3 regions of the Pseudomonas sp. B424 genome follow, and region 2 is predicted to be linked to each of the others. Evidence: riboswitches for the same ligand, from Rfam matches in the RefSeq annotation. Region 2 holds a riboswitch; each other region holds the start of a gene.
What was found. A riboswitch is a leader RNA that binds a small molecule or an ion and turns the genes downstream of it on or off. The one in region 2 is predicted to bind cobalamin.
Positions count from the first base shown of each region.

Region 1: linked by a shared signal. The riboswitch ahead of cobO (cob(I)yrinic acid a,c-diamide adenosyltransferase) and the one ahead of ACZRMS_RS17160 (CbtB domain-containing protein) in region 2 are both predicted to bind cobalamin.
Region 3: linked by a shared signal. The riboswitch ahead of cobW (cobalamin biosynthesis protein CobW) and the one ahead of ACZRMS_RS17160 (CbtB domain-containing protein) in region 2 are both predicted to bind cobalamin.

Region 1 is NZ_JBUZTL010000005.1:26,795-36,710, reverse strand. Features, by position in the region: gene ACZRMS_RS08340 (AI-2E family transporter) at 1-1,032, shown strand, start outside; gene hda (DnaA regulatory inactivator Hda) at 1,257-1,961, shown strand; gene ACZRMS_RS08330 (C40 family peptidase) at 2,187-2,813, shown strand; gene ACZRMS_RS08325 (C40 family peptidase) at 2,959-3,498, shown strand; gene ACZRMS_RS08320 (PQQ-dependent sugar dehydrogenase) at 3,551-4,858, opposite strand; cobalamin riboswitch at 4,989-5,233, shown strand; gene cobO (cob(I)yrinic acid a,c-diamide adenosyltransferase) at 5,316-5,927, shown strand; gene ACZRMS_RS08310 (cobyrinate a,c-diamide synthase) at 5,938-7,251, shown strand; gene bluB (5,6-dimethylbenzimidazole synthase) at 7,248-7,898, shown strand; gene cbiB (adenosylcobinamide-phosphate synthase CbiB) at 7,895-8,803, shown strand; gene cobD (threonine-phosphate decarboxylase CobD) at 8,796-9,788, shown strand; gene ACZRMS_RS08290 (cobyric acid synthase) at 9,785-9,916, shown strand, end outside.
Region 2 is NZ_JBUZTL010000015.1:23,433-33,348, reverse strand. Features, by position in the region: gene ACZRMS_RS17185 (fatty acid cis/trans isomerase) at 1-288, shown strand, start outside; gene nfuA (Fe-S biogenesis protein NfuA) at 401-985, shown strand; gene cobM (precorrin-4 C(11)-methyltransferase) at 1,207-1,953, opposite strand; gene ACZRMS_RS17170 (cobalamin biosynthesis protein) at 2,018-2,443, opposite strand; gene ACZRMS_RS17165 (CbtA family protein) at 2,440-3,141, opposite strand; gene ACZRMS_RS17160 (CbtB domain-containing protein) at 3,153-3,341, opposite strand; cobalamin riboswitch at 3,439-3,652, opposite strand; gene ACZRMS_RS17155 (response regulator) at 3,703-4,068, opposite strand; gene ACZRMS_RS17150 (response regulator) at 4,245-7,721, shown strand; gene ACZRMS_RS17145 (CheR family methyltransferase) at 7,722-8,537, shown strand; gene ACZRMS_RS17140 (chemotaxis protein CheB) at 8,534-9,133, shown strand; gene ACZRMS_RS17135 (hybrid sensor histidine kinase/response regulator) at 9,136-9,916, shown strand, end outside.
Region 3 is NZ_JBUZTL010000011.1:28,069-37,984, forward strand. Features, by position in the region: gene cobF (precorrin-6A synthase (deacetylating)) at 1-517, shown strand, start outside; gene ACZRMS_RS14615 (acyltransferase family protein) at 617-2,581, shown strand; gene ACZRMS_RS14620 (glycosyltransferase) at 2,582-3,871, opposite strand; cobalamin riboswitch at 4,074-4,270, shown strand; gene cobW (cobalamin biosynthesis protein CobW) at 4,365-5,435, shown strand; gene cobN (cobaltochelatase subunit CobN) at 5,439-9,209, shown strand; gene ACZRMS_RS14635 (ATP-binding protein) at 9,308-9,916, shown strand, end outside.

The sequences.
Region 1 (9,916 bases), on a different contig from region 2:
GGGTTCGCCTTGTTCGTGTACTTCCTGCATCCGATACTCACGCCCTTTTTGGTCGCGATCGTTCTGGCCTATATGTTCGACCCTGTGGTTGACCGGCTGGAAAGGGCCGGGCTTTCAAGAACCTGGGGCGTGGTCGCGGTCTTTACGCTGTTCACGCTCATCTTGATGACATTGCTGCTGGTGTTGGTGCCGCTTCTGGCCAAGCAGTTGCTGAAGCTCTACCAGTTGGCGCCGCAGGTACTCGACTGGTTGCAGCACACTGCAATGCCGTGGGTCCAGGCCAAGCTGGGTCTGAGCGACAGCTTCTGGAAATTCGACAAGATCAAGGCGGCCATCACCGAGCACATGGGGCAGGCCACAGACATCGTCGGTGTGGTTCTGTCTCAGGCCACGGCATCCAGCCTGGCGCTGATCGGCCTTTTGGCCAATCTGGTACTGATCCCGGTGGTAGCTTTTTACCTGCTGCGGGACTGGAACATCATGATGGCCAGGATTCGCGGCCTGTTGCCCCGTGCTCGCGCCGATCAGATTGTGTCGCTGGCCAAGGAATGTCACGACGTACTCGGCGCGTTTGTCCGAGGTCAGTTGCTGGTGATGCTGGCGCTGGGGGTGATCTATTCCGCCGGCTTGATGCTGGTCGGGCTTGAGCTGGGGCTGTTGATCGGTCTGATGGCGGGGCTTGCGGCCATCGTGCCGTACATGGGGTTCATTATCGGCATTGGTGCGGCCCTGGTTGCCGGCTTGTTCCAGTTCGGTGGCGATTTGTACCCCATGATCGGTATCGTCGCGGTATTTATGGTCGGGCAGGCGCTGGAGGGTATGGTGCTGACCCCGTTGCTGGTGGGTGACCGCATCGGTCTGCATCCGGTGGCAGTGATCTTCGCGATTCTGGCGGGCGGCGAGCTGTTTGGCTTTACCGGGGTGCTTCTGGCGCTGCCGGTGGCTGCGGTGATCATGGTGCTGGTGCGCCATGTGCAGGATCTGTACAAGGAGTCTCAGGTCTATAAAGGCAGCGAAGACCCGCAGCTGTAGCACTGGCGGTTTGAAGGGGCGGGCTCATCGTGAGGTGAGCCCGCCTTTTTTGTTTGCGCACCAGGGCCCCGGACAGGAAGAAAAAGACCAATCAATCCAAGACGTTAATGCAAACCTTTGATTTTGCTCGTGGTCTGTTACATTGTGTGCCCGGCTACACGGGTATAAACTTTTAATACTTTACACAGAGGCCACTAACGGTTCGCTTGAACTGTTCAGTCAGCATGAAACCGATTCAGCTGCCCCTAGGTGTGCGTCTGCGTGATGACGCTACCTTCATAAACTACTATCCAGGCGCCAATGCCGCTGCACTCGGCTATGTCGAGCGTCTGTGCGAAGCCGACGCCGGCTGGACAGAAAGCCTGATTTACCTCTGGGGCAAACAAGGCGTGGGCCGTACACACTTGCTACAGGCCGCCTGTCTGCGCTTTGAACAGATGGGTGAGCCGGCAGTGTACTTGCCACTGGCCGAGTTGCTGGATCGCGGCATTGAAATCCTCGATAACCTTGAACAGTACGAACTGGTTTGCCTGGATGATCTTCAGGCGGTGGCCGGTCGGGCTGATTGGGAAGAGGCGCTGTTCCATCTGTTCAATCGCCTGCGTGACAGTGGCCGTCGCCTGCTGATCGCGGCCTCCGCCTCGCCCCGCGAGCTACCAATCAAGCTGGCGGACCTCAAGTCCCGCCTGACCCTTGCGCTGGTGTTCCAGATGCGCCCGCTGTCTGATGAAGACAAGCTGCGAGCCTTGCAATTGCGTGCATCCCGTCGCGGCCTGCACCTGACCGACGAAGTCGGGCACTTCATTCTCACCCGTGGTACGCGCAGCATGAGCGCGCTGTTTGATTTGCTTGAGCGGCTCGATCAGGCGTCCTTGCAAGCGCAGCGCAAGCTGACCATTCCGTTCCTGAAAGAAACCCTGGGCTGGTAGTTCACGCCTTTAAAATCGCAGGCCTCAGATCTTTTTTGGCGGTTTTCAGGCGCCAGAAAACCCGCGCGCCAGCGTGGTTGGGCGCGCAAAATCGATTGTCAGGGGTGTAAAGCCTTAGATGTATTGGGAAACCCCCCGAGTCACATTTAGATCGATTGAATTTGCAAATGAGGATCATAGAAGGCATAGTCTCGGCTACTTTTCTTACAAGCCACGGTCGTGCCCATGCTAAAGCGCTTCGCACCCCTCGTGCCCCTCGCACTCGTTACCCTGTTGTTTGGCTGTGCTGCCCACACTCCTGTGTCGCAACAAGTTGTCGATCAGCAGGTTCAAAAGTCATCTTCGGTATCGCAATCTTCCGCTCTTTATCAGGAAGAACTGGCAACCGAAAAAGAACTGGCTCAGTTTTCCGAGAACAGCAAACCTTACGAATTGCCGGCTTTGGCTGACAGCATTCTTGAGCGCGGCATGTCCTTGATCGGTACGCGTTACCGTTTTGGCGGCACCTCTGAGGCTGGCTTCGATTGCAGCGGCTTCATCGGCTACCTGTTCAAAGAAGAAGCGGGCATGCAGCTGCCACGCTCGACCCGTGAAATGATCAACGTGAAAGCACCGTTGGTCGCACGAAACAACCTCAAGCCGGGTGACTTGCTGTTCTTCAGCACCAATGGTCGTGGCCGTGTCAGCCATGCCGGGATTTACCTGGGTGATGACCAGTTTATCCACTCCAGCAGCCGCCGCAGCGGGGGTGTCCGGATTGATAACCTGGGTGACAGCTACTGGAGCAAGACCTTTATCGAGGCCAAACGCGCCCTGGCGATGGCTCCTTCGAGCGTAGTAGCCCGCAAGTAAAGTTAATGTCTTACTTGAAGTTCTGTTGCTAACAGCTAGAATTCAGTCGCATTGTTAAATTCCTGAAACCGCGAAGGTGCCCCCTGACGCGGTTTCGGGTTTCGCGGCCAGAGTTGCCGTATCCAGAATCAGGAACATTCTGTTTATGTCGACCATGGCCCGCGTTGCACTTTTGACTTTAGCAGCACTGCTCAGTGCTTGCGCCAGCCATACCCCGCCACCCCCTGTGGTGAAAAAAACGGCGGTGTTCGTCAATCCCAGTGAAGAGTTTTCGCCCATAGCGGCTGATGTGCTTTTTCGCGCCTTGGGTTTGGTTGGCACGCCTTATCGTTGGGGTGGCAACACCCCGGATTCAGGTTTTGATTGCAGTGGTCTGATCAAGTACGTGTACAACGACGCGGCGGGCATTTCATTGCCGCGCACCACCCGCGAAATGATTGTGATGCAGGCGCAAAGTGTCGGTCAGGACAAGCTGCAAACCGGCGACTTGCTATTTTTTGCCACCAATGGCGGTTCTCAGGTCAGCCATGCCGGGATCTACGTGGGTGAAGGCCGCTTTGTACATGCCCCGGCCACGGGCGGTACGGTCAAACTGGACAGCCTGAACAAGGCCTATTGGCAAAAAGCCTACCTCAACGCCAAGCGCGTGCTGCCCACCGAGCAGCATCTGGCGCACAACCCGTAAAGCAGATTCAAACCTGCGCAAGCTCGCTTGCGCAGTTGATGACCCCGCCTGTTTACTTGCCTGACACCCGCCAAACCTTGTTGCCGACATCATCGGCCACCAGCAAATCCCCTTGTTTATCGATGACCACGCCCACTGGCCGGCCCATGGCTTTTTCGTCCGGGTTGAGGAAGCCTGTCAGCACGTCGATTGGCATACCGGCAGGTTTGCCGTCTGCGAAGGGCACAAAAATGACCTTGTAGCCGCTGTGCGGCTTGCGGTTCCAGGAGCCGTGCTGGCCAATAAAGACGCCTTCAGTAAACTCGGGCAGCTTGCTGCCCCGGGCGAAACTCAGGCCCAGGGACGCAGTGTGCGGGCCCACGGCGTAATCCGGGGCAATGGCTTTGGCCACCAGCTCCGGGTTTTGCGGGTTGACCCGCACATCCACGTGCTGCCCGTAATAGCTGTAGGGCCAGCCATAGAAGCCGCCGTCCTGCACGCTGGTGATGTAATCGGGCACCAGGTCACTGCCGATTTCGTCGCGTTCGTTGACCGCTGTCCAGAGTTTGCCGGTCTTGGGTTCCCAGTCCATGCCGTTAGGGTTGCGCAGGCCCGAGGCGAAGATCCTGTGCTTGCCGGTGGCGCGATCAACTTCCCAGATCGCGGCGCGGCCTTGCTCCTTGTCCATCCCGTTCTCGCCCACGTTGCTGTTGGAGCCTACGGTCACATACAACTTTGTGCCGTCGGGGCTGGCGATGACGTTTTTGGTCCAGTGATGATTCAGCGGGCCGCCCGGCAAATCGACAACTTTGACAGGCCCGGCGCTGATGCTGTTCTCGCCCGCCTGATAGGGGAAGCGCAGCAGCTTGTCGGCGTCGGCAACATACAAATCGTTGCCCACCAGAGTCATGCCAAAAGGTGAGTTGAGGTTGTCGAGAAATACCGTGCGGGTTTCAGCGACGCCGTCGTGGTCGGCATCGCGCAGCAGCGTGATCCGATTGGCACTTGGCACCCCGGCCCCGGCGCGGCCCATGATTTTTCCAGCGATCCAGCCCTTGATTCCCTTGCCCTCATCCGGTTGGGGCGGCGCATTGGTTTCGGCCACCAGCACATCGCCATTGGGCAATACATAGAGCCAGCGCGGATGGTCCAGGCCTTCGGCGAAGGCGGCGACCTTCAAGCCCTGGGCGGCAACCGGGGTGGAACCGGCCGGCCAGCCTACGGCGGGGGCGATATTGACGGTGGGGATCAGCGTCTTGTTGGGTTCGGGCAGTTTCGGCGAGGGCCCCGTGCCATCGCTCACTTGCAAGGTCGAGGTTTCGCCACAGGCGGCCAAACCTGCCGCAAGTACGATGACAGCCGCGTGCTGACGCTTGAGCATGTGAATCTCCATAGGGTTCTGGTCTTGTTTAGTCATAGAGAAGCGTAGCTGTCTAAAGGTTCAGACTCCGAGTCTTCTATAAAACCGGCTGGTGCCACCTTTAATTGACGCTCCACCCCCAACCCTCTAACCTTCGCGGCTTGTTTCAGGTGCTCTATGGCCATAGGCCGATAGAGTGAAACAGGGAAGCCGGTGAGGGCGTGTTTGACCCACACAACCGCCATGATCCCGGCGCTGCCCCCGCAACGGTAAATGAGTCAACGCCACGCTGAGTGCCACTGTGTTTCTTCACGGGAAGGCGCGTGGTCAGGGTGTGTCCCGCAAGGGACTAAACCGCTCATGAGCCCGGAGACCGGCCTGATCCATCCAGCATCCTCGCGGCGGGCGAGGGCGTGCCGTTTTATTGAGTATCCCCCCGCCTCCCGTGTGCATTTTTGAGCCCCAACGGAGAGCTGCCATGAACGAATCCCCCGAACGCGACGAACGTCATCAGGCGCGCATGCTGCGCAAAAAAGCCGTCATGGATGAGCGTATCGCCAGTTCACCCAATGAGTGCGGGCTGCTGCTGGTATTGACCGGCAATGGCAAAGGCAAAAGCAGCTCGGCGTTTGGCATGCTGGCCCGGGCCATGGGCCACGGCATGCAGTGCGGCGTGGTGCAGTTCATCAAGGGTCGCAACAGCACCGGTGAAGAGGTTTTCTTCCGCCGCTTCCCCGAGCAGGTGCGTTACCACGTGATGGGCGAAGGCTTTACCTGGGAAACCCAGGATCGCCAGCGCGATATCGCCGCCGCCGAAGCCGCGTGGCAAGTGTCCCGCGAGATGCTGCGTGACCCGTCAATCGGGCTGGTGGTGCTCGATGAGCTGAACATCGCGCTCAAGCACGGCTACCTCGACCTTGAGCAGGTGCTCGCCGACCTGCAAGCCCGCCCTTTGATGCAGCATGTGCTGGTCACCGGGCGCGGCGCCAAACCCGAACTGATTGATCTGGCCGATACCGTGACCGAAATGGGTGTGGTCAAACACGCCTTCCAGGCCGGGATCAAAGCCCAGAAAGGCATCGAATTGTGAGTGTTGAAGTATGAGAGCGTCACGTCATTGCCCGGCGGTGTTGATCGCCGCACCGGCCTCCGGTCAGGGCAAGACCACCGTTACCGCCGCCCTGGCCCGATTGCATCGCAATCAGGGGCGCAAGGTGCGGGTGTTCAAATGTGGCCCGGATTTTCTCGACCCCATGATTCTGGAGCGCGCCAGCGGTGCGCCGGTTTATCAAGTGGATTTGTGGATGGTGGGCGCGGATGAAAGCCGCCGTCTACTGTGGGAAGCCGCCGGTGAAGCTGACCTGATCCTGATCGAAGGCGTGATGGGCCTGTTCGACGGCACGCCGTCCAGTGCAGATCTGGCGCGGCATTTTGGCGTCCCGGTACTGGGCGTGATTGATGGCACTGCAATGGCCCAGACCTTTGGTGCGCTGGCCCTGGGCCTGGCGCGTTATCAGCCCGACCTGCCGTTTGCCGGGGTGCTGGCCAACCGGGTCGGCACCGTGCGCCATGCGCAGTTGCTCGAAGGCAGCCTGACCGAAGGTTTGCGCTGGTACGGTGCATTGTCCCGCGAGACCGGGATCGAGCTGCCGAGCCGGCACCTGGGCCTGGTGCAGGCCAGCGAACTGAACGATCTGGATGCACGCCTCGATGCGGCAGCCAATGCCTTGGCCAGCACCTGTGAGGTAGCGCTGCCACCGGCGGTCGAGTTTTCGGCGCCTGCGCCGGTCGTGGTCGAGCCATTGCTGGCCGGGGTGCGGATTGCCGTGGCCCGGGATGAGGCGTTTGCCTTCACTTATGGTGCGAGTCTTGACCTGCTGCGGGAGATGGGCGCTGAGCTGGTGTTTTTCTCGCCGATTCGCGACACCTGTTTGCCAGAGGCAGACAGCCTGTACTTGCCTGGCGGCTACCCCGAACTGCATCACCTTGAACTGTCGCGCAATACGCCGATGCTTGAGGCGATTCGTGCTCACCACGCAGTCGGTAAACCGCTGCTGGCCGAATGTGGCGGCATGCTCTACTTGCTGGATGCCTTGACCGATGTCGGGGGGCAGCGTGCCGAACTGGTGGGCTTGCTGGCAGGGGAGGCGACGATGCAAAAGCGTCTGGCCGCATTAGCCTTGCAGGCCGTGGAAATGCCCGAAGGGCTGTTGCGCGGTCACACCTACCATCACTCGCTGACCAGCACAGAACTTGAGCCCATTGCACGGGGGCTGAGCCCCAACGGCGGGCGCGGCGCTGAAGCGGTGTATCGCGAGGGGCGGATGACCGCGTCTTACGTGCACTTTTATTTCCCGTCCAACCCCCCGGCCATTGCCGCGTTACTGGCGCCTTGCGCCGTGAAGGCGCCATGACCGACAACGCGTTTAGCCCTCAGGAGCGTGCGGCCGTCTACCGCGCGATTGCCGAGCGCCGCGACATGCGGCACTTCAGCGGCGGCAGCGTGGCGCCCGAGCTGTTGTCACGGTTGCTGGAAGCGGCGCATCAGGCTCCGAGTGTGGGGCTGATGCAGCCGTGGCGGTTTATCCGCATCACTGACCGTGAGCTGCGCGGCAAGATTCAAGGTCTGGTCGAAGCCGAGCGCATACGCACAGCCGAAGCGCTGGGCCAGCGCTCCGATGAATTCATGACGCTTAAGGTCGAAGGCATCAACGACTGTGCCGAGTTGCTGGTGGCGGCGTTGATGGATGACCGCGAAAAGCACATTTTTGGCCGCCGTACCCTGCCGGAAATGGACATGGCGTCATTGTCCTGTGCCATTCAAAACCTGTGGCTGGCCGCCCGCGTCGAAGGTTTGGGCATGGGCTGGGTGTCGTTGTTCGAGCCTGAGGCACTGGCCGCCCTGCTGGGTTTGCCCGCCGGGGCCAAACCTCTGGCGGTATTGTGTCTGGGCCCGGTTGAAGCCTTTTATCCGGCGCCCATGCTGGTGCTGGAAGGGTGGGCGCAAGCGCGCCCGCTGAGTGAATTGGTGTATGAGAATTATTGGGGAGTAAGTCCATGAGTGTGGCGTTACTGTGCGTCGCCGGGGTGGCGCTGGACGCGTTGTTCGGCGAACCCAGGCGCTGGCATCCGCTGGTCGCGTTTGGCCGCATGGCCGAGCGCATCGAGCAGCGCTTCAATTCGGGTGGTCGTGGCTGGCGCAGCCATGGCGTGACGGCCTGGGTGCTGGCGGTGTTGCCGCTCACGATCCTGGCCACCGCGTTGTCGTGGATGCCCTATCTCGGCTGGCTGGTGGATATTTTGGCGCTGTATTGCGCACTGGGCATGCGCAGCCTCGGTGAACACGTCAAACCGGTCGCAGAGGCCTTGCGCAGCAACGACCTGGACGAAGCCCGTACGCGGGTCGGTTACCTGGTCAGCCGTCAGACCAGCGAGCTGGACTCGACCGAAGTGGCTCGTGCCGCCACCGAATCGGTGCTGGAAAACGGCAGCGATGCGGTGTTCGCCGCCTTGTTCTGGTTTGTCGTGGCCGGTGCGCCGGGTGTTGTGCTCTATCGATTGAGCAATACGCTGGACGCGATGTGGGGCTACCGCAACGAACGCTTTGAGCGTTTTGGCTGGGCTGCCGCCCGTATCGATGATGTTCTTAACTACTTCCCTGCAAGGTTGGTGGCGTTGACTTACGCCCTGCTGGGTAAAACCCGACTGGCCTTGAAGTGCTGGCGTAAACAGGCACCGCAGTGGGACAGCCCCAACGCGGGCCCGGTCATGGCTGCGGGCGCCGGTGCGCTGGGTGTACAGCTGGGCGGGCCGGCGATCTATCACGGCGAACTGCACGAGCGCCCGCAACTGGGTGAAGGTGTGCCGGCGGATGCCGATTCGATTGGTCGTGGCTGGCAACTGGTGCAGCGGGGCGTGTGGCTGTGGCTGCTGGTCCTGTGCGTGTGGAGTGAATTCTATGCTTGAGCACGGCGGGCGGTTACGCAAGGCCGCGTTGCATTACGGGATTGCCGAGGACCAATGGCTGGATCTGTCCACCGGGCTGGCGCCATGGCCCTTTGCGACACCCCCGATTCCCGAACGTGCCTGGGCGCGTTTGCCCGAAACCGACGATGGCCTCGAGCAAGCAGCCTGCAATTATTACGGCGCGCTGAATGTATTGCCGGTGCCGGGTTCACAGTGCGCCATCCAGCTGCTGCCGCGTTTGCGCCGCAGTGGCAAGGTCGGCGTGCTGTCGCCGTGTTACGCCGAGCATGCCCATGCCTGGCGGCGCAGTGGCCATATCGTGCGTGAAATCATGGAACAGGAGGTCGACTTCTATCTCGACACCCTGGACGTGCTGGTGGTGGTCAACCCCAACAACCCCACCGGGGCGAGCCTGTCGCCCGAGCGTTTGCTGGAGTGGCATGCGCGGCTGGTGCAGCGCGGTGGTTGGCTGGTGGTGGACGAAGCCTTCATGGACAACACGCCACAGCTGAGCCTGGCCGCACAGAGCCAGCGTACCGGACTGATTGTGTTGCGCTCCTTCGGCAAGTTTTTTGGTCTGGCCGGGGTGCGCCTGGGGTTTGTGCTCGCTGAATTGAAGCTGCTCAAGCTGCTGGCCGAGCAGGTCGGGCCCTGGGCGGTCAGCGGGCCGACACGGATCGTGGGGCTGGCCTGCCTGCTCGACACCGAAGGCCATGCCCGTCAGCGTGAGCGCAGCGAGCTGGCCAGCGGACGCCTGGAGCGCTTGCTGGAGCTGCATGATTTACCGCCACAAGGCGGCTGTGCGCTGTTCCAGTGGCTGATCACGCCCCACGCGGACGTTCTGTATGAATTCATGGCGCAGCGTGGCATTTTGCTGCGCCTGTTTACCCACAACAGCAGCGTGCGGTTTGGGCTGCCCGCCAATGAGGCGCACTGGCTGCGGCTGGAGCAGGCGTTGCTGGCGTATTCCAAGGAAGTTTCATGAGCACGTTGATGGTGCAAGGCACTACGTCCGATGCCGGTAAAAGTACGCTGGTCACGGCTCTGTGCCGCTGGCTGACCCGTCAGGGCGTACGCGTGGTGCCGTTCAAACCGCAGAACATGGCGCTCAAC
Region 2 (9,916 bases):
GAATACCGCCTGCAGCCGGGGCTGGACACACTGACCATCTACCCGGGAGTGCTCAGCAGTTACCCCAACTTCATGTTCAATATCCCGACAGGCGATGTGCCGGCGTTTGTGGCTGCGATGGAGCAATGCCAGGACCAGCAAACCTTCGACACTATCGTCGAGCGCTGGGGGATACGCCGCAGCCATCCGCAGTTCTGGCAGTACTTCCACGATATCGGGCAGTACATCAATGAAACCGACCCGGTCGAAGCAGGCGTGCTGGATATGAACCGCTACGAAAACCTGTAATCAGCCACCAGATCTGAAGATATGGGGGTGCGGCTTTCCTGACAAAAATACTAGGACTTTGTCAGGCGCGCCGATTGGCGTAAACTGCGCCCTATGTCTGCGAGGAGATTCCATGAGCGCCATAACGATTACCGACGCTGCCCACGATTACCTGGCTGATCTGCTGTCCAAGCAGAACACCCCGGGTATCGGTATCCGCGTTTTTATCACCCAACCCGGTACCCAGTACGCCGAAACCTGCATTGCTTACTGCAAGCCGGCGGAAGTTAAGTCTGAAGACACCGCCATTGGCCTGAAAAGCTTCACGGCCTGGATCGATTCGTTCAGCGAACCCTTCCTGGACGACGCCGTGGTGGACTACGCCACCGATCGCATGGGTGGTCAGCTGACCATCAAGGCGCCCAACGCCAAAGTGCCGATGGTCAACGCTGATAGCCCGATCAACGAGCGCATCAACTACTACCTGCAAACCGAGATCAACCCCGGTTTGGCCAGCCACGGCGGTCAGGTTAGCCTGATCGAAGTGGTTGAAGACGGTATTGCGGTGCTTAAGTTCGGTGGCGGTTGCCAGGGCTGCGGCCAGGCGGACGTGACCTTGCGTGAAGGCATCGAGCGCACCCTGCTTGAGCGTGTGCCGGAGCTCAAGGGCGTACGTGACGTGACCGACCACTCGCAGAAAGAAAACGCCTACTACTGAGTTATCGGTAACAGGGTGTTCGCTGCGAAGTTGAAGAAAAAACGGTGCCCCGTGAGCACCGTTTTTTTATGCCTGCGCGATAGCCCCTGTACGGTTCGGATTGTCCGGGTGCCGCAGAACCTGTGGGAGCTGGCTTGCCTGCGATGGCAGCAATGGGATCTACCTGACAGACCACGCCGTCCGTATCGCGGGCAAGCCCGCTCCCACAGGGGGGCGAGCGTTCAAGGCCGATACAAATGCGCATGCCCCGCGCGATACAGCGACGAGTCCGAAAAATTGTCGCTGGCCAGTACCCGGCCCACCAGAATCAGCGCCGTGCGCTTGAAACCCTTGGCCTGAACCTTCTGCGTGATGTCCGCCAGAGTGCCGGCCACCCAGTCCTGATCCGGCCAGCTGGCGCGATGGATCACGGCAATCGGACAGTCGCTTCCATAATGCGGGGTCAGCTCGGCAACGATGTTCTCAAGGTTTTTGACCCCCAGGTGAATGGCCATGGTCGCCTTGTGCTGCGCCAGGCTGGCCAGTTCTTCACCCGCCGGCATCACGGTTTTTTCCGCGTACCGGGTCAAAATCACCGTTTGTGAAATATCCGGCAGGGTCAGCTCCGCGCCCAGAATTGCCGCACAGGCCGCCGTGGCAGTAACCCCCGGAATGATTTCAAAGGCGATGCCCAGCTCGCGCAAGCAACGAATCTGCTCGCCAATGGCCCCATACAGGCTGGGATCGCCGGAATGCACGCGGGCCACATCCTGACCGTTGGCATCGGCAGCCTTGATCAGCGCGATGATTTGCTCAAGGTGCAGTTCGGCGCTGTTAACCACCTGTTGCGCCTGATGACCTTCCAGTACCGCTGCCGGGACCAGGGAACCGGCGTAAATAATCACCGGGCAGCTGCGAATCAGGCGCTGGCCCTTGACGGTAATCAGCTCTGGATCGCCGGGCCCGGCGCCGATGAAATAAACAGTCATGGCAGTCTCTTGAAAGGGTCGAGATAGAGCTGTTCTTGAACAACGCTCATAGTGAGGCGGGGGATTATCGCGGTTTTTGCGCCACGCAGGCCAACGCAAAGGTGGCCACGGGCGATTTTTGTCGCGTTATCAGCAGGTCGGCCGACGTACCTGCGAGCTGTTCGGCCAGCGCCAGTGCGGCACTCTCGGCAATGCCAAAACAACCGGTTTGCTCGAACGCAATGCCCGAGCGGTGACTCAGGTACGGCGCATATGGGGCAAGTTGTCCTGCACTGAACACCTCAAACTTCAGGTTCAGCTGTGTTGCCAGCTGCAGCAGGCCGGGTTCCTGGCGTTTGAGGTCAATACTGGCCAGGGCGCGGACCGCACTCAGTGCAATCCCGGCCTGTGCCAGTGAATGTTCGATCAGCGCCAGTAACGCCTGTGCGCTGCAACCCTGGCGACAGCCCAGGCCAATCACCATGACTGGCTCTGTGCTGGCAGCCGTCATGCCGAGTACTGGCCTGCAGGCTTGCGCCGGAACAGCCAGGCGCTGATCGCGCCCAGTGCCAGCCAAAAAACCAGGTTGGTCAATTGCGAGGCAATTTTGAACTGCGATTCCAGCTCTTCAGGGGCCAGGCTGGAATGCACCAGTGGCTGCGGAGCGCCAAAAATATGCGGCACCACCACAATCGCCAAGCCCAGCACCTTGAGTGCCCAATGCTTGCCGAACACCAGCAGTGCAATGGCCACGGCGGTCGAGGCCGCCGTAGTGACCCACCAGATCTGCCGCTGCAACAAGTCTGCAGCGGCAGTGCCCGGCAGTTCGGGCGGCAAGCCCAGGGTTGGCGCCAGGCAGAACACGGCATAACCGGCCAGGCCCCAGAGCAGGCCCTGGGAAGTGCGGGTCGGCGCACGCAAGGTGTACAGGCCCGCCAGCATCAGGGCGAAACCGACCGCCACCACCAGGTTGCCGCCCGTGGTCGACAGCACGCGCTGCCAGCCATCTTCCGGCTCCCAGGCTTGGGCATCATGCTCATGGGCAGGCATCGCCATGTCGGCATGTTCGTGGACTTCGGCGGCAGCGGGTTTTTCGTAGGTTTCGGCCTGCAAAATCAGCGGCGACACCCACAGGCTTTGCAGCAGTGTCAGCAGCAGGGCGGCCAGCAAGCCGGTGAAGCCTGCGGTTTGAGCGATACGCTTAATCATGGCAGGCAATCTCAATGGCACGGAAAGGCGGAGCTGTGACGGGTGTCATGGGCCGCGTTATGCACCGCATCGATATGGGAGAAGCCGGCGAAGTAGACGAGGAAAGCCCCCAGCACAGCAGCGCCGACAGCGGCCACAATGCGTTGGCTTTGGGTTGCGGTGGTAGCAGCAGAATGGGTACGGCTGGTGCTGATGGACATGGCGCTTGCCTCTGGTCAGACGACGGGCAGCAAAGCGCAAGAAAACCCCGCGAACGAAGTTCGCAGGGTTTAACAGCGCCCGCCCACCGCGGGTTTGTTATTCAAAAGTGACCAGGCCGGTCTCCGGGCTTGCGAGGGGCTCAATGGCTTGAGCCTGCAAACATCTCCTTCCCATGCCATTGCACAGTGGATTTGATGTTTCTCTCGCTTACCGTTGCGGGGGCAGCGCCGGACTAGCCAGGACGATTAACGCCTGACGCACCGGTTTCCCGTTTCACCCTGTGAAGGGCACCTGATACAAGATGTGTAGGAAACCACAGGGATGCGGGTTTACACAACCCCCCGCTCCCGGAGGTTCAGATCATGCCGTTGCCAGCATGCTGGTGACCTTGTTGCGCAACTGGTCGATGGAGAAGGGCTTGCCGATCACCGCCATGCCTTCTGTCACTTCAAGGTTTTCGGCGTAGCCGCTGGCAAACAGGATGGGTAGCCGCCCGCGCAACTCGCGGGCCTTGCTCGCCAGTGCCCGGCCGTCCATGCCCGGCAGTCCGACGTCGGTCATCAGCAGGTCAATGTGCTGGTTTTTGTCTTCAAGCAGTTCCAGTGCCTGCTCGCTGCCGTCGGCTTCAAGCACGCTGAACTCCAGCTCTTGCAGTACGTCAACGATCAACATCCGGACAATGGCGTCGTCTTCGACCACAAGGATGGTGGAGGGTGTTGCGGACATAGTGATGATCTCGATAAAAATTCAAGTACGGGTCTCAGGCCTGCAAGGATAGCCTTCGCCTACATCCGAGTGTGCTTGTTAGTAGGAAAATATGCCTATGAATATAAGAAAGTAGAACAAAAGCTCGGTAATCCTGCAAACTCCCCCTTTTATATGACAGTCCACAGGCCTGATAAATGAAGTCACCTGCATCTATTGATGAGCGAAGCTTTCGCAAGCTCCTGAGTCGCAACGTCGGCTTGCCACTGGCCGTTGGCGTGCTCAGTGCTGTGTTGTTCGTGGTGATGATCAGCTATTTGCTGTCGGTGATTAAGTGGGTCGAGCACAGCGATAGGGTGATCAATAATGCCAATGAAGCGATGAGGTTGACGGTTGATCTGGAAACCGGAATGCGCGGCTTTCTGATCACCGGTGATGAACATTTTCTGGACCCCTATGCCGTGGCCAAACCGCAGATCACGGCCCAGTTGCAGAGCTTGCAAACCCTCGTCAGCGATAACGCGCAACAGGTCGATCGCCTGATGCGGCTCGAGGCGTTGCAGAACGAATGGAACGTTTACGCGCAATCAATGGTAGATGCCCGTGCCCAGAACGGTGACTACCGTGGGGCTGTGCAGGCAGGTCGTGGCAAGCGCCTGACCGATGAGATTCGCAAGGAATACGACGATTTCATCAAGATGGAACAGCAATTGCGGGTTGCCCGCAATGAAGATGTCAGCCGCACGACGGTTGTCAGTATTGGTCTGTACCTGTTGTTTGTCTTGGGGTTGAGCGGCTTTTTGGCCTATATAGGGCGTCGCGATTTAATAGCTTTATCAAAGAGTTACAATGATAACTTCGAGTCGCAAATAAAGACTGCGCAACGCCTGGAACAACAGGCGTGGCTGCGCAACGGGCAAACCGAACTGGCCGAGCAGGTGCTGGGGCGACTGTCGCTCCATACCCTGGGGCGCAATATCCTGCAGTTTTGTGCCCAGTACCTGGGGTCGGTGGTGGCGGCTGTCTACGTGCGTGAAGACCACGGTGGTCTTACGCGGGTGGCCTGTTACGGGTTTTCCCGGGAGCAGGAGGCCCAGGGCCAGTTCATTCACAATGACGAAGGCATGGTGGGGCAGGCCGCGCAGCAGGATAAGTTGATTCGCCTGGACAGCGTGCCGGCGGACTACTTCATCAAAGTCAGCTCCGGCCTGGGCGAAGGCAGCCCGCGCAGTGTGCTGGTGGTGCCTACCAGTGATGACGAACGGGTCAACGGGGTCATTGAACTGGGCTTCCTCAGGCCTCTGGCAGACCGTGATGTCGAGCTGTTCGAATTGATTGCCGACAATATCGGCATGTCGATCGAGGCAGCCCGTTACCGTCAGCGCCTGCAAGAAGTGCTGGCCGAGACCCAGCAGCTCAATGAGCAGCTGCAAGTGCAGCAAGAAGAGCTCAAGACCGCCAACGAAGAGCTGGAAGAGCAGTCGCGCATCCTCAAAGAGTCGCAAACCAGCCTTGAAACCCAGCAGGCCGAGCTGGAGCAGACCAACGAAGAGCTGGCCGGCCAGCGTGATGCCATGGACCGCAAGAACACCCAGCTCAATCAGGTGCAGGTACAGCTTGAGGAGCGTGCCGAGGAACTGCAGCGCTCCAGCAAATACAAATCTGAATTCCTGGCCAACATGTCCCATGAGCTGCGCACACCGCTGAACAGCTCTTTGATTCTGGCCAAGCTGCTGTCCGAAAACCCGCAGCAGAACCTCACCTGCGAACAGGTCAAGTTTGCCGACTCGATCTACTCGGCCGGCAATGACTTGCTCAACCTGATCAACGACATTCTGGATATCTCCAAGGTGGAGGCGGGCAAGCTTGAAGTGCGCCCCGAGAACACCAGTGTGACGCGAGTGGTCGAGGGCCTGCGCAGCATGTTCCAGCCGCTGGCGGGTGAAAAGGCACTGGAGTTTGAGGTGCAGGTGCAGCCAGGCACGCCACCGATGATCTACACCGACAGCCAGCGCCTGGAGCAGATCCTGAAAAACCTGCTGTCCAACGCGGTCAAATTCACCGAAAGAGGCCAGGTCAGCCTGATTGTGTCGCGTCAGCCGGGGGAAGGGATTGCCTTCACGGTCAGCGATTCGGGCATCGGCATTTCTGTCGAGCAACAGGACAGCATCTTCGAAGCGTTCCGCCAGGCCGATGGCACCACCAACCGCCGCTATGGCGGCACGGGCCTGGGCTTGTCGATCTCCCGTGATCTGGCAACGCTGCTCGGCGGTTCGATCAGCGTCAGCAGCGAACCTGGCCAGGGCAGCATCTTCACCCTGATCCTGCCTGAAGAATATGTGGAGCAGGCCGGGGAGCCTGCACCAGTCCCGGTGGGCCCCGCGCCACGGGTCGCTCCGGTGGCTCCTGTGGTCCGGCCGCTGCTGGAGGTGGTGGCACCGGTCGACATCCCGCGTTTCATGGATGACCGTGAACAGGCGCCGTTTGCCACGCGCTGCATACTGGTGATCGAGGATGAACCAAACTTTGCGCGCATCCTCTTCGATCTTGCCCATGAGCTGGGCTATCGCTGCCTGGTCGCCCACGGGGCGGATGAAGGTTTCAGCCTGGCGTCACAGTTCATTCCCGACGCCATCCTGCTGGATATACGCCTGCCGGATCACCCGGGGCTGACGGTGTTGCAGCGCTTGAAGGCTATGGCGCCGACGCGCCATATTCCGGTGCACGTCATTTCCGCCGAGGACCGGGTCGAAACCGCCATGCACATGGGCGCGGTGGGCTATGCCGTCAAGCCGACCACCCGTGAAGAGCTGAAAAACGTGTTCGCCCGGCTTGAAGCCAAGCTGACGCAGAAGGTCAAGCGGGTGCTGCTGGTTGAAGACGATGATCTGCAGCGCGACAGCATTGCCCGCCTGATCGGCGAGGAAGACATAGAAATCACCGCAGTCGGTTTTGCCCAGGAGGCACTCGACCTGCTGCGCACCAATATTTACGACTGCATGATCATCGACCTCAAGCTGCCGGACATGCTGGGCGGCGACTTGCTCAAGCGCATGTCCACCGAAGACATCTGCTCGTTCCCGCCGGTCATCGTCTACACCGGGCGTAATCTGACCCGCGATGAAGAGGCCGAGCTGCGCAAGTATTCACGCTCGATCATCATCAAGGGCGCGCGTTCCCCGGAGCGCTTGCTTGATGAAGTGACATTATTTCTGCACAAAGTTGAATCCCAGTTGTCCCATGAGCGGCAAACGATGCTCAAGACCGCCCGCAGCCGCGACAAGGTCTTCGAGGGGCGCAAGGTTTTGCTGGTGGATGACGATGTGCGAAACATCTTTGCCCTGACCAGTGCCCTGGAGCAAAAGGGCGCCATTGTGGTGATTGGCCGTAATGGCCGCGAAGCCATCGAGCGCCTGAATGAAGTGGATGACATCGACCTGGTGTTGATGGACGTGATGATGCCGGAGATGGATGGCTACGAAGCCACTGTCGAAATTCGCAAGAACCCGCGCTGGCGCAAGCTGCCGATCATTGCGGTCACTGCCAAGGCCATGAAGGACGATCAGGAGCGCTGCCTGCAAGCGGGCTCCAACGATTACCTGGCCAAACCGATTGACCTGGACCGGCTGTTTTCGTTGATCCGGGTCTGGCTACCGAAAATGGAACGACTCTAAGTGCACCGAAACACCGACATTGAGCTACGGCTGCTGATCGAAGCGATCTACCTCAAGTACAGCTACGATTTTCGCGATTACGCCGGCGCTTCGATCAAGCGCCGGGTCAATCATGCGCTGCGCCAGCTCGACTGCAAGACCATCTCGGCCTTGCAGGAGCGGATCCTGCACGAGCCTGCGACCTTCATGCAGTTGTTGCAGTACCTGACGATTCCGGTGAGCGAGATGTTTCGTGACCCGGAGCACTTCCTGGCCATTCGCCAGGAGGTGGTGCCGATCCTCAAGACCTACCCCTCGCTGAAGATCTGGATTGCAGGTTGCAGCACCGGTGAGGAGGTCTATTCCATGGCCATCCTGCTGCGCGAAGAGGGCCTGCTCGATCGCACCATCATCTACGCTACTGACATCAACCCGCGCTCCCTGGAAAAAGCCAAGCAGGGGATCTTCTCCCTGGAGAACATTCGCGCCTACACCCACAACTATCAGAAGTCCGGGGGGCAGCGCTCGTTTGCCGATTACTACACTGCGGCCTACGACTACGCGATCTTTGACAAGAGCCTGCGTGAGAACGTGACCTTCGCCGATCACAGCCTGGCGACTGACAGCGTGTTCTCAGAAACTAATTTAATTTCGTGCCGTAACGTACTGATTTACTTCAATAAAAACCTTCAAAACAAAGCATTTGGCTTATTCCACGAATCGTTGTGTCACCGGGGGTTCCTGATGCTGGGCAGCAAAGAGACCCTGGATTTTTCGGACTACAGCCGGCAGTTCACGCCCTTGCTCAAGCAAGAGCGGATCTACCGCAAGCTATGAACGGCGAACACAGCTGCGTGGCTCACCGTCGACCTGTAGGGGCGGTGGTGATCGGCGCATCGGCGGGCGGTGTCGAGGCCTTGTTGAGCATTTTTGCCGAGCTCAAGCCCGGCTTCCGGCTGCCGATTATCGTGGTCCTGCACTTGCCGGACGAGCGTCGCAGCCAGCTGGCCGAGGTGTTTGCCCGGCGCGTGGCGTTGCCGGTCAAGGAAGTCGATGACAAGGAGCCGATTGTGCCGGGCACGCTGTACTTTGCCGCCCCCGGCTATCACGTCTCGGTGGAGCACGACTACAGTTTCTCCTTGAGTCGGGAGGAGCGGGTGCATTACTCGCGCCCTTCGATTGATTACCTTTTTGAGTCCGCGGCCGATGTGTACCAACAGCGTCTGGCCGCGATTTTACTGACGGGCGCCAATCAGGATGGTGCTCAGGGGCTGAAGACGGTCAAGCAGCAAGGCGGTTTGACCATCATCCAGGACCCTGACGAAGCCTTGGTTTCGACCATGCCGCGAGCGGCACTGGAGCTTTTCCAACCGGATTGCATCCTTCCCCTGCGCGGCATCGGCCGTCTGCTAGTCGAGCTGGAACATATCTAATGCTGCTAAGTGATATTCAAGCCAAACTGCTGATCGTTGATGATCTGCCGGAAAACCTGCTGGCGCTCGAAGCGCTGATCAAACGCGAGGATCGCATCGTGTACAAGGCCTTGTCTGCGGACGAGGCGCTGTCATTGTTGCTGCAGCATGAATTCGCCATGGCCATTCTTGACGTGCAAATGCCGGGCATGAACGGTTTTGAACTGGCCGAGTTGATGCGTGGCACGGCCAAGACCAAAAACATCCCCATCGTGTTCGTCAGTGCCGCAGGGCGCGAGATGAACTACGCCTTCAAAGGCTATGAAAGCGGAGCGGTAGACTTTTTACACAAGCCGCTGGATATCCACGCGGTCAAAAGCAAGGTCAACGTGTTCGTCGAGCTCTATCGCCAGAGCAAGGCCATGAAGCAACAGGTCGAAGCCCTGGAACAGAGCCGCCGCGAGCAGGAGACCCTGCTGGCGCAGTTGCAGCTGACCCAGGTCGAGCTGGAGCATGCGGTGCGCATGCGCGATGACTTTATGTCGATCGTCTCCCATGAGGTACGCACCCCCCTGAACGGGCTGATCCTGGAAACCCAGTTGCGCAAGATGCACCTGGCCCGGGATAACGCCGCGGCATTCACCATGGACAAGATGCACGCCATGGTCGAGCGCGACGAGCGCCAGATCCAGAGCCTGATTCGCCTGATCGAAGACATGCTCGACGTATCGCGCATCCGCACCGGCAAGCTGTCGATCCGGCCTGCGCAGTTTGATCTGACCCAGACCGTGGCCCAGTTGCTGC
Region 3 (9,916 bases), on a different contig from region 2:
TGTTGAAGACTGGCATGAGCGCCGGGCCGAGGTGTTTGCGCGGTTGATAGACACCGAACTGGCCGATGGAGAATGCGGGGCCTTCCTGCTGTGGGGCGAGCCGGGGCTGTATGACAGCACCCTGCGCATCCTGGACCGGGTACGGGCCAATGGCTGCACCGACTTTGACTACCAGGTGATCCCCGGGATCAGCAGCGTACAAGCTCTGGCGGCCCGGCATCGCGTGCCGCTCAACGGCATCGGCCAGCCGATCCGTATCACCACCGGCCGGCGCCTGGTGGCGGCAGATCTGGACAACGTGGCCGTGATGCTCGACGCGCACTGCGCTTTCGAGGCCTTTGTCGATCAAAACCTCGATATCTGGTGGGGCGCCTATATCGGTACCGACGACGAGATTTTGATAGCCGGCAAGCTGGCCGAGGTGTGCGAGCAGATCAAGCAGGCCCGTAGTGCGGCCCGAGAGCGCAAGGGCTGGGTGATGGACACGTATCTGTTACGAAGACGTCCTGTAGATTGACCCGATTCCTACATGAAAGTCGGATCGTGATTACGGTGCCGATTTTGGGTGGAGGGGTAGCTTTCGCGTTCCAACGAATAACAAAAAGCAGGAAATACGATGCGCAAAGCTTCCCCGGCTTACCTCCCGGCAATAGATGGGCTACGGGCCATCGCCGTAATCGCTGTAATCCTCTTCCATGCGGATTTTCTGGATGTGCTCCCCGGCGGCTTCACCGGGGTCGATCTGTTTTTCGTGATCTCGGGCTATGTGATCAGCCAGTCCCTGTGCGACCGGGGGCATTCGGGGTTTGTGGACTATCTGAAAGCGTTCTATCGGCGCCGGTTGCTGCGTATTTTGCCGGCGCTGCTGGTTGTGCTGGTGGCTACTTTTCTGGTCTCGGCCCTGTTTGTGCCGCAGTCCTGGCTCAGTGAGCAAAGCAATAGCACCGGGTTGGCGGCCTTTTTTGGGGTCAGCAATATCGTGCTGGCCTGGAACACGGATACCTATTTTGCCCCTGGTGCCGAGCTCAACCCGTTTTTGCATACCTGGTCGCTGGGGGTTGAAGAGCAGTTTTACCTGGTCTTCCCGGTGCTGTATTTCCTGTGGCTTCGTTATAAAAAACACAGCGCCCTGGTATGGGCGGTGCTGCCGGTACTGGCCATCGCCTCGCTGGCGGTCAGCGCCATGCAGACAAAAACCGATCAGCTCTCGGCCTTTTACTTGCTGCCCGGCCGGTTCTGGGAGTTGGCCGCTGGCGCCATGCTGTTCCAGCTGATGGATACACGGCGCGCTTCACTGCGCTCCAGACCGCTTGCCAGCCTGTTGCTGGCCGGCGGTCTGGGGCTGGTACTGGCGGGGTTTGTGTACGCCGAAGAGCAGGGTTTCCCTTTTCCGTGGGCGCTGGTGACGGTGTCGGGGGCGGTGCTGATGATCGCTGCGCTGGCACTCCCGGCCGACGGATATGGTTCGCCCCTGCAGCGCCTGCTGCAAGCACCCTGGGTGACCTATATCGGTCGCCTGTCGTTTTCCCTGTATTTGTGGCACTGGCCCGTTGCCGTGTTTTTACGCTGGACTACGGGGACAGAGCTGCTGCTTGTCCAGTTGCTGTATCCGGTACTGGTGATGGCGCTGGCGGTGGCCTCTTATCACTGGATCGAAATCCCCGTGCGTACCGGTAAATCGGCGTGGCAGCGCCAGGCCTGGAGCACGTTCGCCGTGAGTTTCGGCGCGGTCGGCCTGCTCTGGTGGTCGGCGCTGTGGGTGACGGACAACACTGAGCAGCTATCCCTGAGCCAAACCCGTGACACCTACACTTGGTATGCCTACAGGCACTACCCCAGGGAAGACATCGTAAAGATCGAGGACCCGCGGGTTAACGGACGACAGCTGTTTGTGATCGGGGACTCGCATACGGCGGCCTATCGCACGCTGCTTAACCGCGTGTCGCTCAAGCTTGGGGTCACGGTGGTGGAGTACGAGCAGGGCGGGTGCGCAGTGGCGAACCTGATGGCCGCTGATCCGCCCGATTGCGCCGAGCGTCAGGAAGCCGACCTGAGTGATATCGAAAGTCGGGCCAGGCCGGGCGACATTGTGTTCCTGGCCTCTTTGCGCATGCCGGAGCTGCAAGATGTTGCATTCGATCAGGCCCTGGCCCTGCTGACGCCGCAGAGTAACGCCGCAGCCCGAGCCTCGGCCGAGCTCACGTTGGCCCGGCTGGCGGCTGCCAACGTCCGGGTCTTGATCGACGCCCCCAAGCCACTGTTCAAGGCACCTCCCGGACGCTGCTCGGACTGGTTCAACCGGATGAACCCGGTTTGCGCCGAAGGCCTGACGGTCGAGCGCGAGCAGCTTGAACGCCTGCGCGCGCCACAGATGCAGCTGCTGGAGCTGTTGCAGCGTGAGCATTCCGGACTGACCGCCTGGGACCCGTTCCCGCTGCTGTGTCCGGGCCCGGTGTGCTCGGCTTATGACACCGACGGCCAGCCACTGTTTTTCGACTCGAACCATCTCAGTGGCCATGGCAATCGGGTGCTGGAGCCGTCCTTTACCGAAGTGCTGCTGAAAATCTGGCGTAACAGCTAGTCAGACCCGGTTCTTGGCCTCGATCCACTGCGACATGTATTGGGTACTTTTGTGCTGGTGATGGCGCAGCATGGCGCCGGTGAAGTTGTTGCGCCGGTGCTGCTCAAGCCCGGCGCGGCATGCTTCGATCCGCTCGACCAGCGCCGGGCCGTGAGTGCCCTGCAGGTAACGCGCCGCCAGCAGTGCCTGCCCGTGCTGCTGGGCCTGATGCCAGGCCTGCGGGTTTTGGTACAACTCGACGGCGGCGGCGGCAATCGCACTGGCGCTTTGCTCGATGGCACCGGCCCACGGCAGATCGCCGTGCATGCCTTCGGCGCCCACGGGGGTGGTCACGTTGGGGGTGCCACAGAGCATGGCGTCGGCGATTTTGCCCTTGATCCCTGCGCCAAAGCGTATGGGGGCCATGCAGATCCGCGCGTTGCTCATCACCTCAAGGGCGTCTTCAGCCCAGTTGAGTACGTGAAAACCTTGCGCCGGGTTGTGCAGCGCCGTGGCTTTGGGCGGGGTGTAAGCGCCGTAGACGTGCAGCTGCGCGGTGGGCAGTTGCTGGCGGATCAACGGCCAGATGCCGGTTTTCATCCAGAGCACGGCGTCCCAGTTGGGGGCGTGGCGGAAGTTGCCGATGCTCAGGAAGTGCTGGCGCTGTGCATAGGGCACGAACGTGGCCGGCACACTGTCGACCATCAGCGGGCACCAGTGCAGCAGGGCCTTGGGCACGTTGAAGTGTTCCACCAGCAAGTCGATTTCGTATTCGGAAATCATCAGGTTGAGATCGCAGCGGTAAATCGCGGCGATTTCCCGTTGCGCCAGGTCGGTGCCGGCCATCTGTTCGAACGTTTCGCGCTGGGCCGGGGCGAACAGGCTGCTGAAATCGTTCAGGTCGGTGTCGTGCTTGAGCCGTGCCTTGAGCTGTTGCTGACGGGCGTCGCGCAGGCTTTGCAGGTCGGAGGTTTCCAGCACGCGCAGCGCATCGGGGCAGTGCTTCTCTACCCGCCAGCCAAACTGTTCTTCCATCATGAAACGGTCGAACAGCACGATGTCCGGGGCCAGTTCGGTGATAAAGGCATCAAAACTGCTGTTGTTCAGTTCAATGGCCACTTCATCAATGCCCAGCGCGGCCAGGTCCGCCTTGTGCTCGCCAATGCCTGCGGGGCTGCTGAAGGTGATGTGCCAGCCTTGCTGCAGGAAGCTCTCGATGATTTGCATCATGTGTCCACCGGCCGCCGAAGAGCGTGGTTCGGGCCACACGTAGCCGATAATCAGGACGCGGGTTGGGCAGGTGGAGGGCATGGGCAGATCCTTGAAGCAGGGCGGCTGAAAAAAGGCGGCAATTAGAACACACCTGCAGGGCCTGCGGGACCTGTGGGAGCGGGCTTGCTTGCGATGCAAACAGCGGGGTCTATCGGTCAAAATGCGGCGATGCCATCGCGAGCAAGCCCGCTCACACAGTAGATGGGTCACAGCTGTGCATTGACCTGTTACAAAGCACTGCGTAGCCTTGCGCGTTCGAGGTTCTTCGCCACGCGAAGCTAAGAAGGGAACGCGGTATGCCGCGGCTGCCCCCGCAACTGTAAACGGTCAATGATCTTGCCATGCCACTGCGTTACACGCGGGAAGGCGCAAGGTCGGGATCAGCCCTGCTGAACCCCAGCCGTAAGCCAGGAGACCTGCCTCGTGACAGATTCTTACTTCAACCGGGCGGGGTGATCCGGTGGCGAATGTTGACCGCACACTGCCTGCGGTCGTCGTCCCGTATGCCCGCCGCTTTGCCAAAGGGCATCCGATGAAAACACTGGCCAAAACTCCCGTCACCATCGTTACCGGTTTTCTCGGTTCGGGCAAAACCACGCTGCTGCGCCATATGCTGGATAACGCACAGGGCCGTCGCATTGCGGTGATCGTCAATGAATTCGGCGAGCTGGGCATCGACGGCGAAATCCTCAAGCAATGCACCATCGGTTGCACCGAAGAAGAAGCCAGCGGCCGCATCTATGAGCTGGCCAACGGTTGCCTGTGCTGCACCGTTCAGGAAGAGTTCTTCCCGGTGATGCGCGAGCTGGTTGCGCGCCGTGGCGACATCGACCATATCCTGATCGAAACCTCGGGTCTGGCCCTGCCAAAGCCGCTGGTTCAAGCCTTCCAGTGGCCAGAAATCCGCAGCGCCTGCACCGTGGATGCGGTGATTACCGTGGTCGACAGCCCGGCCGTGGCTGCCGGTACGTTTGCCGCCTTCCCGGACCAGGTTGACGCCCAGCGCAAGCTCGACCCGAACCTGGACCACGAATCGCCGCTGCACGAGCTGTTCGCTGACCAGCTGGCCAGTGCCGACCTGGTGATTCTCAACAAGGCCGACCTGATCAGCCCTGAAGACCTGGCAAAAGTGCGCGCCGAAGTGGCTGAAGAGCTGCCGCCAGCGGTCAAAATCATCGAGGCCAGCAGCGGTCGATTGCCGCTGGACGTGCTGCTGGGCCTGGGCGCCGGCTCCGAAGACCATATCGATGGCCGCCACAGCCACCACGACCATCACCACGATGGCGATGATGGTCACGACGATCACGACCATGATGCCTTCGACTCGATTTCCATTGAGTTGCCACAAGGTGAAGAGCGCGTATTGATGGAGGCCCTGACCCAGTTGGTGGTCAAGCACGGCATCCTGCGGGTCAAAGGCTTTGCAGCAATCCCGGGCAAGCCGATGCGTTTGCTGATCCAGGGCGTGGGTACCCGCTTTGACAAGCACTTCGACCGTGCCTGGGCTGCGGATGAGTCACGCGTTACCAGGCTGGTGCTGATCGGCCAGGACCTGGACGCCGAACTGCTCGAGTCCACTTTGCGTAAAGCGTTGAGCGAGTAAGCCATGCATCTGCTCAGGACCCAGCCCGGTGGCTTTGTATTGGACGACAATATTGCCGATTTAGGCCAGACCCCCGCCGAGCTGGTGATCCTGTGCAGCGGTGATTCAAGCCTGGCACTGCTGGCCGAAGCGGCGCAGCAGTTGCCTGAAGATTATCCAAGCTTGCGTCTGGCCAACCCGATGCAAGTGCAAAATCATGCCTCGGTCGACCTTTATGTCGATCAGGTGCTGCAACACGCCAAGGTGATACTGCTGTCGTTGCACGGCGGCATCGGCTATTGGCGCTACGGTATTGAGCGCCTGGTGCAACTGGCCGAGCGCGGCGTAACCCTGATCCTGGTGCCCGGTGATGATCGCCCCGACCCCGAACTCAGCGGGCTGAGCACCGTACCCGCCGAACAAGGCGAGCGGCTCTGGCACTTTTTGCGTCAGGGCGGGCGGCATAACGCGCTGCAGCTCTATCGTTGCCTGGCCAGCCAATGGCTGGGCCGCGACTACCCATGGGACGAACCGCAAACCCTGGCGCGTACCGCGATTTATCATCCGGCCCACGCCAATGCCCAACTCAAGGGCTGGCAGGCCGACTGGGTCCCCGGGCAACCGGTGGCGGCGCTGTTGTTCTATCGCTCGCATTTGCAGGCGGCCAACACCGCGTTTGTCGATGTGTTTTGCCAGCGCCTCCAGGCCGCCGGGCTCAACCCCTTGCCGATTGCCGTGGCCAGCCTTAAAGAGCCGGGTTGCATGGCCGTGGTTGAAGACCTGCTGGATGAAGTGCAGGCCGGGGTCATTCTCAATACCACCGGTTTTGCCCAGTCCAGCCCCGAAGCGCCGCATCTGCGCCCGTTTCGGCGCAATATCCCGGTGATTCAGGCCATTTGCGCCCAGGACAACGAGCCGGGGTGGCGGGCCAGCGAACAAGGCCTGGGGCCCCGCGATCTGGCGATGCATATCGCCTTGCCGGAACTGGACGGGCGGATTATCAGTCGCCCGATCAGCTTCAAGGACCTGGCATGGCGCAGTGAGCGCAGCCAATCGGATGTGGTGTGTTATCGCGCTCAACCCGAACGGATGAATTTTGTCGCGCAGCTGGCCCGGCGCTGGGTTGAACTGGCCCGGGTGGCGAACCCGCAAAAGCGTGTCGCGCTGATCCTGGCCAACTACCCGACCCGCGATGGCCGCATCGGCAACGGCGTGGGGCTCGACACCCCGGCGGCGGCGCTGAATATCCTGCGGGCCTTGCAGGCTCAGGGGTATCCGGTGGACTGCGCGTTGCCCGAGAGCGGCACGGCGCTGATCCAGGCCCTGTTGGGCGGGGTCAGTAATGACCTGGACAGCCTCGACCTGCGCCCGTGCATGCAAAGCCTGGCGCTGGATGAGTACCTCGCGATGTTCAATGCGCTGCCCGCGGCCAATCGCCTGGCAGTGACCGAGCGATGGGGCGAGCCACACAACGACCCGATGTTCCGTAGCGGGCGGTTGATGATTGCGGGGCTGCGCTTTGGCCTGACCTTTGTCGGAATTCAACCGGCGCGGGGCTATCAGGTCGATGCCAGTGCGGTGTACCACGACCCGGATCTGGTGCCGCCCCACGGCTATCTGGCGTTCTACTTCTGGTTGCGCCACACCTATGGCGCCCACGCGGTGGTGCACGTGGGCAAGCACGGCAACCTGGAATGGCTGCCGGGCAAGGGCGTCGGGCTGTCCGAGCACTGCTGGCCGGACGCGATCCTGGGGCCCATGCCCAATGTCTATCCCTTTATCGTCAACGACCCGGGCGAAGGCGCGCAGGCAAAACGGCGGACCCAGGCGGTGATCATCGATCATTTGATGCCGCCCCTGACCCGGGCCGAAACCTATGGTCCGTTACGTGATCTGGAGCTACTGGCCGACGAATTTTACGAAGCGCAGTTGCTCGATCCGCGTCGGGCGCGGGAGTTGCAACGGGACATCCTGGCGCTGGTGCGCGAAACCCGGATCGACCGCGAGCTGCAACTGGACGCAAAGCTCGACAGTGATGCAGATGCGGCGATCTGGTTGCCCCGCCTGGACACCTATTTGTGTGACCTCAAAGAGTCGCAAATCCGTGACGGGCTGCATATTTTTGGAGAGTCGCCGGCAGGGCGGCTGCGTATCGACACCTTACTGGCGTTGTTGCGCATCCCCCGTGGCGATGGCCGTGGCGCGCAATCCAGTCTGTTGCGGGCGCTGGCCAAGGCCTTTGAATTGGGTTTCGACCCGCTGGACTGCGCGCTGGCCGAACCCTGGACGGCGCGCCAACCGATTGAACTGCGGTCCATCACCGACGCGCTGTGGCGCACGGCGGGCGATACCCGTGAGCGTCTGGAGCTGTACGCTGCGCAGTTGATCGAACAGGCACTGGCCGATGAATTGCACTTGCCCGATACCGCGCAATGGGCAGAGGTGCGGGCCATTTTTGACGCGCTGCTGGAGGTGGTTGCACCGCGTCTGGATGCCTGCGGCCCGGCCGAGATGCAAGGCCTGCTCGATGCCCTCGGCGGGCGCTTTGTGCCGGCGGGCCCCAGTGGCGCGCCGAGTCGTGGCCGTCTGGACGTGCTGCCCACCGGGCGCAACTTTTTTTCCGTGGATGTGCGCAACCTGCCAACCACCACGGCCTGGCGGATTGGTTTTCAGTCGGCCAACCTGATCCTCGAGCGTCACTTGCAGGACCACGGCGACCATTTGCGGCAGTTGGGTTTGTCGGTGTGGGGCACGGCGACCATGCGCACAGGCGGTGATGATATCGCCCAGGCCATGGCTTTGATGGGCGTGCGCCCGGTATGGGCCACGGGCAGCCAGCGGGTGGATGACTTTGAAATCCTGCCGGTAAGCCTGTTGGACCGCCCGCGGGTGGACGTGACCTTGCGCGTGTCGGGGTTCTTTCGCGATGCGTTTGCCAACCTGATCCGTCTGTTCGATGCCGCCGTGCAGGCGGTGGCGGCGCTGGACGAACCGGACGACCTCAACCCGCTGGCGGCCAAAGTGCGCAGTGAACGTGAACAACTGGAGCGTGACGGGCTGGCACCGGAGCTGGCAGCTCGCCAGGCGGGCTGGCGGGTTTTCGGCGCCAAGCCCGGGGCGTATGGCGCCGGGGTGCAGAACGCGATTGACGGCCGTCTGTGGCAAAGCCGCGATGACCTGGCCGAGGTGTATCTGAACTGGGGCGGCTATGCCTATGGCGGCGCCGATGAAGGCACCGCTGCGCGCGACCAGTTTGCCCGGCGCTTGGGCCAGGTGCAGGCGGTGGTGCAAAACCAGGACAATCGCGAGCACGATCTGCTCGATTCCAATGACTACTATCAGTTCCAGGGGGGCATGCTGGCGGCGGTTGAAAGTTTGAGCGGGCAGGCCGCGGCCAGTTACCACGGCGACCACAGCCAGCCAGACCTGCCGAAAATCCGCACCTTGAAAGAAGAGCTGAACCGGGTGATACGTTCCCGCGCCGCCAATCCAAAATGGATCGACGGGGTCAAGCGCCACGGCTATAAGGGTGCGTTTGAAATGGCCGCGACCCTGGATAACCTCTTCGCGTTTGACGCCACCACGCACTTGATTGACGACCACCAGTACGCGTTGCTGGCGGATGCCTACCTGCTGGACCCGGACACCCGCGAGTTTGTGCGCGAGCATAACCCGCACGCCTTGCGCGATATGACCGAACGCTTGCTGGAGGCTCAGCAGCGCGGGTTGTGGAGTGAACCGGGTGAGTATCAGCAGGCACTGGAAAACCTGTTGCTGGATATAGAAGAAGAGTGAAAGAGCAGCCCTCGCCCCAGCCTTCTCCCGGATGGAGAGGGCTGGGGCGAGGGGTTTTATGAACTTGATCAACTTTCTAAGATGTGGAACCCGAAAACATGACTGACACCCCGCATTTCCCGTTATCGGCGGTGGTCGGCGCGCAGGCCTTGAAACTGGCGCTGTGCCTGACGGCCATTGACCCGAAAATCGGCGGCGTGCTGATCGAAGGCCCGCGCGGCATGGCCAAATCGACCCTGGCCCGGGGCCTCGCGGACCTGCTGGCCAGCGGTCAATTTGTCACCTTGCCCCTGGGCGCAACTGAAGAGCGGCTGGTGGGCACCCTCGATCTGGATGCGGCGCTGGGGCAGGGCAAGGCGCAGTTTTCGCCCGGCGTACTGGCCAAGGCCGATGGCGGCGTGCTGTATGTGGATGAAGTGAATTTGCTGGCCGACCATCTGGTGGATGTGCTGCTGGATGTGGCAGCGAGCGGCACCAACGTGGTCGAGCGTGATGGCATCTCCCATCGCCACGCCGCGCGCTTCGTGCTGATTGGCACCATGAACCCCGAAGAAGGCGAGTTGCGCCCGCAGTTGCTCGACCGTTTTGGCCTGAATGTCGCCATGAGCGGTCAGCCGCCACCGGCCGAGCGCGGAGAAATCATTCGCCGCCGACTGGACTTTGATGCCGACCCCCAAGGGTTTTGCGCGCACTGGGCGCCGCAGCAG